2 linked regions of the Sorangium aterium genome follow. The protein of the gene in region 1 binds, or shares a complex with, the protein of each later gene. Links are inferred from orthologs where the notes say so. Each region holds a gene or a part of one and is shown in the gene's direction. Other genes may lie near its edges.

Evidence for each region.
Region 2: the proteins of accB (region 1) and accD are in contact, whole or in part, in a solved structure (PDB 8UXZ), measured with the Escherichia coli proteins. The link is inferred for Sorangium aterium from one-to-one orthologs.

Annotation. Positions count from the first base shown.
Region 1 is NZ_JAQNDK010000003.1:1,734,183-1,737,600, reverse strand. What follows is about bases 256-3,167. They hold accB (acetyl-CoA carboxylase biotin carboxyl carrier protein), read left to right. Parts: upstream 256-1,403; coding sequence 1,404-1,931; downstream 1,932-3,167. Other genes in these bases: accC (acetyl-CoA carboxylase biotin carboxylase subunit), read left to right, coding at 1,953-3,167; POL72_RS30810 (type II 3-dehydroquinate dehydratase), read left to right, coding at 897-1,364; POL72_RS30815 (roadblock/LC7 domain-containing protein), read left to right, coding at 553-900. Also shown: more of accC, read left to right, coding at 3,168-3,299. UniProt on the Escherichia coli protein: This protein is a component of the acetyl coenzyme A carboxylase complex; first, biotin carboxylase catalyzes the carboxylation of the carrier protein and then the transcarboxylase transfers the carboxyl group to form malonyl-CoA.
Region 2 is NZ_JAQNDK010000001.1:2,590,053-2,592,816, forward strand. It holds accD (acetyl-CoA carboxylase, carboxyltransferase subunit beta), read left to right. Parts: upstream 1-835; coding sequence 836-1,693; downstream 1,694-2,764. Other genes in the region: POL72_RS09435 (CoA transferase subunit A), read left to right, coding at 1-139; POL72_RS09440 (CoA transferase subunit B), read left to right, coding at 160-825; POL72_RS09450 (bifunctional folylpolyglutamate synthase/dihydrofolate synthase), read left to right, coding at 1,690-2,764.

The DNA of each region.
Region 1 (3,418 bases):
CACGTTTGACGTCGGCCCCCCGGCGAGACGCGCCGGTGGGATCCGCCTCCGGGCCTTGCCGCGAGGCGAAAGAACGGCCGCACGTTAGCCGCTCGCCTGGACGAGGGTCAAGGCGTGCTTTGGAGCGGGCCCCCAGGGGCGGGAATCGCCCGGCTGGGACCAGGATGCAAGAGGCAAAGCGCCCGCCCGGTCCAACGTTTCGCGGCGCTTCGTCTGTCGCGTCTCGTGGCGTCGGTTGCGTCGGTTGCGTCGGTTGCGTCGGTTGCGTCGGTTGCGTCGGTTGCGCTCGTCCCGCTGGTCCGGTGGCAGGCGGCCGGATCGAGCTTTCGTGGCGCTGCGCCCGCGCTCCCTCGCGCCGATGCCGCGCAGCGCCGTCTGCCGCCGCCGCCGCGCGCGGCCGGTCGCCATCGGCTCCGCTCGCGCGCGGCCGAGCGGGTCGGGCGACGATGATGAGCGCCGGCTCTCCCGGGCTGCGGCGCGAGATGCCGGCCCAGGTTCGTTTGTTTTCCCGATCGTGCCGCGCTTGGGTAATCTCGGCGCATGTTCCAGGCCGTGCTGAAGGAAGTCGTAGAGAACACCGAGGGCGGCATCGCGACCCTTCTCATGGATTTCGAGGGGATCCCGGTCGACAGCTATTCCAAGCCGGGGGCCGCGTTCGACATCACCACCATCGGCGCGGAGTTCAGCGTCGTGTTGAAGTCGATCCAGCGCGCCGCCGAGATGCTCGACGCGGGCAATGCCGCCGAGATCGCGATCCAGGCGGAGAAGGTCACGACCCTGATCCGCGTCGTGAACAACTCGTACTTCGTGGCCTTCTCGATGACGCCCGACGCGAACATCGGCAAGGCCCGGTACCTCCTGCGCACCAAGGTGCCGGTGCTGCTGAAGGAGCTCGCCTGAGCGGCTTCAGCATCTCGGTCATCTCCGGGCCGAACCTCGATCGACTGGGCAAGCGCGAGCCAGCGATCTACGGCAAGGCCACGCTGGATGACATCCACCGCGCCGTCGAGGAGGCCGCGAAGGGCCACGGCGCCTCGGTGTCGTGCATGCAATCGAACTGCGAGGGGGAGCTCGTGACCGCGATCAGCCACGCTGGCGATCGCGGCTTCCACGGCATCCTCCTCAACGCCGGTGCCTACACGCACACCTCCATCGCGCTCTATGACGCGATCCGCGCGAGCGCGCTTCCTACCGTCGAAGTGCACATCTCCAACCCGGACGGCCGAGAGCCGTTCCGCCGTCGCTCCCGCATCGCGCCTGCGTGCATGGCGCGCGTCGCGGGCTTCGGTGCGAGCTCGTACGTCCTTGGGCTGATCGGCCTGCTCGGGCATCTGGAGAAGCTGCGATCCGACGAAAGAGGTTGAACATGCGCCGTCACTCTGGTTGAAAGGCGGCAAACATCGATGGCCGAACGTCCTTCCATGAACATCAACCTCAAGCAGTTGCGGGCGCTGGTACGCATCTTAGAGAAGCGCAACGTGAGCGACTTCGAGTTCGAGGACGAACACGTTCGCATTCGCCTCACGCGCGGAGGCGTCATCCCGCAGGGCGCGGCGCAGCACCTCGCGCCCGCCGCCTTCCAGATCCACAGCGCGCCGGTCGCCGCGCCGGCTGCGCCGCCCGCGGCGGCGCCTGCGCCGGCTGCAGCGCCGGCGGCCCCGGCCGCGCCCGCGGCGGCGAGCGACGAGGGGATCTCGTATGTGACGTCGCCGTTCGTCGGCACGTTCTACCGGTCGCCGTCGCCCGACGCGCCCCCGTTCGTCGATGTGGGCAGCGCGATCCGCGTGGGTCAGGCGCTCTGCATCATCGAGGCGATGAAGCTGATGAACGAGATCGAGGCGGACTCTCCGGGCACGATCGTCGAGATCCTCGTCGACAACGGCAAGCCGGTCGAGTTCGGGCAGCGTCTCTTCAAGGTGCGGAGCAGCTAGCGCTGCCCGGGCGAGGGTGCCGTGTTCCAGAAGATCCTGATCGCCAATCGCGGCGAGATCGCGATGCGTGTCATCCGCGCCTGCCGCCTGCTCGGCATCCGCACGGTCGCCATCCACTCCGAGGCGGACGCCGCGGCGCTGCACGTCCGGTTCGCGGACGAGGCCGTGTGCGTCGGCCCTGCCGAGGCGTCGAAGAGCTACCTCAACATCCCGCAGATCATCGCGGCCGCGGAGGTCACGGGCGCCGACGCGATCCATCCGGGCTACGGGTTCCTCTCGGAGAACGCGAAGTTCGCCGAGCTTTGCAAGAAGTGCCGCCTCACCTTCATCGGGCCGACCGCGGAGGCGATGCGGACCTGGGGCGACAAGGTGTCCGCGCGCGAGGTCGCCAAGCGCTTCGGCATCCCCATGCTCAGCGGCACGGGCGTGCTCAAGAGCGCGGCGGACGCGGCCGAGCAGGCCGAGCGCGTCGGCTATCCGGTGATCCTGAAGGCCTCCGGCGGCGGCGGCGGCAGGGGCATGCGCATCGTCCGCGAGGCCGGCGAGGTGCAGCGCTCGTTCGAGATCGCGACGCAGGAGGCCCTGAGCGGCTTCAAGAACCCGGACGTCTACCTCGAGCGCTACGTCGAGGCGCCGCGCCACATCGAGTTCCAGGTGCTCGCGGATCAGCACGGGGGCGTGTGGACGCTCGGCGAGCGCGAGTGCTCGCTCCAGCGCCGGCACCAGAAGGTGATGGAGGAGTCGCCCAGCCCGGCGATGGACAACGAGAAGCGCTCCCGGATGGGCGACATCATCAGGGGCGCGATCCTCGAGACCGGCTACACCGGCCTGGGCACGCTCGAGTTCCTGATGGATGAGCGGGGCGAGCTCTTCTTCATGGAGATGAACACCCGCGTCCAGGTCGAGCACCCGGTCACCGAGATGGTGACCGGCGTCGATCTGGTCGCGCAGCAGATCCTCGCCGCTGCTGGCGAGCGGCTCTCGCTGCCCGACACGCGGCCCTGGAGCTTCCGTGGCCACGCCATCGAGTGCCGGATCAACGCCGAGGACGCGCGCTCGTTCGTGCCGTGGCCGGGCCTCATCACCGAGTACCACTCGCCCGGCGGCGTCGGGATCCGCGTCGACTCCGGCGTGTACGGCGGTTTCCGCGTGCCGAGCTCCTACGACTCGCTGGTGGCCAAGGTGATCGCGCACGGCGCGAACCGGGCCGAGGCGATCGCCAGGCTCCGGTGCGCGCTCGACGAGTTCATCATCGGCGGCATCCGCACGAACATCCCGCTGCACCAGGCGCTGCTGCGCGATCCAGAGGTCGTCGCGGGCAACATCTCGACGCATACGATCGAGCGCGTCGTCTCACAGGGGTTCTGACGCTCCGCGCTGCCGGCAGCCGCGTCGATGAGCGCGCAGCCGTTGCGCGTTCGTCGAGCTGACAGACGCAATCCGATTGCGATGATTGTTGCCCGAGCGACAGGTCGAAGGTGCGGCCA
Region 2 (2,764 bases), on another replicon or contig:
GGAGGAGCTCGTCGACGTCGGCTCGCTCGACCCGGACCACATCCACACGCCCGGGATCTTCGTGCACCGGATCTTCCAGGGCGAGCGCTACGAGAAGCGGATCGAGCGGCGGACGGTGCGCAAGGCGTCGGCCGCCTAGGCGCGGGGACAGGGGACACGATGGGACTCACGCGGGAACAGATCGCGCAGCGCGCCGCGCTGGAGCTCAGGGACGGCTACTACGTCAACCTCGGCATCGGGATGCCGACGCTCGTCGCCAACTACATCCCCGCGGGGATCGAGGTGGTGCTCCAGAGCGAGAACGGGCTGCTCGGCATCGGCCCCTACCCGATCGAGGGCGCGGAGGACCCGGATCTCATCAACGCCGGCAAGGAGACCGTGACGATGCTCGCCGGCTCCGCGATCTTCTCGAGCGCCGAGTCCTTCGCGCAGATCCGGGGCGGCCACATCGATCTCGCGATCCTCGGGGCCATGGAGGTCTCCGAGAAGGGCGATCTCGCCAACTGGATGATCCCTGGCAAGATGGTGAAGGGGATGGGCGGGGCGATGGATCTCGTGGTGAGCGCGAAGCGCGTCGTCGTGATCATGGATCACGCGGCGAAGAACGGCGCGCCGAAGATCCTGGACGAGTGCTCGCTGCCCCTCACCGGGCGGGGCGTCGTCCACCGGATCATCACCGATCTCGCCGTGCTCGATGTGACGCCCGAGGGGCTCGTGCTGCGCGAGCTCGCGCCCGGCGTGAGCGCCCGAGAGGTGCAGGAGAAGACACAACCAACGCTCCGGGTCCCCTCCGACGTGAAGGAGATGGACCTGCGGAGCGCCTGAGGGCTCGCCGATGACCTGGCCTGAAAAGACCCTGCCGACGACCGACGCGAGCGAGAAGCGCTCGCTGGGAGCGGGCGTGTTCCGTCGCTGCGACGGCTGCTCGCACACGCACGACGCCGCCGAGCTCGCGCGCACCTTCGAGGTGTGCTCGCAGTGCGGCCACCACCACAAGCTCGACGCCGACGGCTGGCGGAGGCTGCTGCTCGACGACGGCGAGCTCGCCGCGTGGGACGAGCACCTCGTCCCGAACGACCCGCTCCGGTTCAGCGACGGCAAGAGCTACAGGGACCGCGTCGCGGCGCTCCACAAGAAGGGCCGCGCGAAGGAGGCGATCGAGATCGGCCGCGGCAGGCTGGGCGGCCGCGACATCGCCTACGGCGCGTTCGTCTTCGCCTTCATGGGCGGGAGCATGGGCTCGGTCGTCGGCGAGAAGATCACCCGCCTGTTCGAGCGCGCGACGCGCGAGGAGCTCCCCGTGGTGCTCCTCCAGGCGTCGGGCGGCGCGCGGATGCAGGAGGGCATCCTCTCGCTGATGCAGATGGCGAAGAGCGTGGCCGCGCTCGAGCGGTACCGAAAGGCGCGGCTGCCGTTCCTGTCGGTGCTGCTCCACCCGACGACGGGCGGCGTCGCGGCGAGCTTCGCCTTCCTGGGTGACGCGAACATCGCCGAGCCCAAGGCGCTCATCGGCTTCGCCGGCCCGCGGGTCATCGAGAACACGATCCGGCAGACGCTGCCGGCGGGCTTCCAGCGATCCGAGTTCCTGCTCGACCACGGGATGGTCGACGCCATCGTCCCGCGCCCCGAGATGAAGGCGTACATCGGGACGCTGCTCCAGCACCTCACGTCCAACCGCCGGGCGCGGCGATGACCTCGGCGGCGCCGCGGCTGCCCGCGCTGCTCGAGGCGCTCGGGCAGCGGGCGCCGCGGGGGATGGAGCTCGGGCTCGGCCGGGTCCGCGAGGCGCTCTCCGCGCTCGGCGATCCCCACGAAGGCCTCCCCGCGGTGCACGTCGCCGGCACGAACGGCAAGGGCAGCGTGTGCGCGATGGTCGAGTCGATCGCGCGCGCGGCCGGGCTGCGGACCGGCCTCTACACGTCGCCGCACCTGTCACGCTTCGCCGAGCGCATCCGCGTCGGGGGAGAGACGATCGGCGACGCGGCGCTCGCGCGCGCGCTCGCCGCCGCGCTCGAGCGTGTCCCCTCGCCGCTCACGTTCTTCGAGGCGCTGACGGTGGCCGCGTTCGTGGCCTTCCGCGAGGCGGACGTCGACCTCGCGATCCTCGAGGTGGGCCTCGGCGGGCGGCTCGACGCGACGAACGTGATCTCGGCGCCGCTCTGCACGGCGATCACGTCGATCGCGCTCGACCACCAGGCCGTGCTCGGCCCGACGCTGGCGGACATCGCCCGGGAGAAGGCGGGCATCCTCAAGCCGGGCGCGCCCGCGGTGCTCGGCCCGCTCGATCCGGAGGCCGACGCCGCGATCGAGGCGGCGGCGCAGGCGATCGGCGCCGGGCCTCGCCTCCGCGTCGCGCGGGCGGAGCGCGCCGGGAGCGCGGGCGAGATCGCGGTGGGGCGCGGCGGTCGCGGGGCGCGCGTCGCCGGGCCGGGGCGCCGCGAGATCGAGGTGGAGCTCGGCCTCCGCGGCGCGCACCAGGCCGAGAACGCGGGCGTGGCGTGCGGCATCGCGTGGCAGCTCGCCGGGCGGTGGCCCGAGGTCGAGCGGGCGCTCGCGGGTGGACTCGCCGCGGCCCGCTGGCCCGGTCGCCTGGAGCGGATCGACGCGGGCGGCGCCCGTGTCCTGCTCGACTGTGCGCACAACCCGCACGGCGCGCAGGCGCTCGCGGCGTGGCTCGACGAGGAGGGTCCGGGGGCAGCGCTCACCACGCTCGTGTTCGGCGCGATGGCCGACAAGGGGTGGGGCGAAATGCTACAGATGCTCG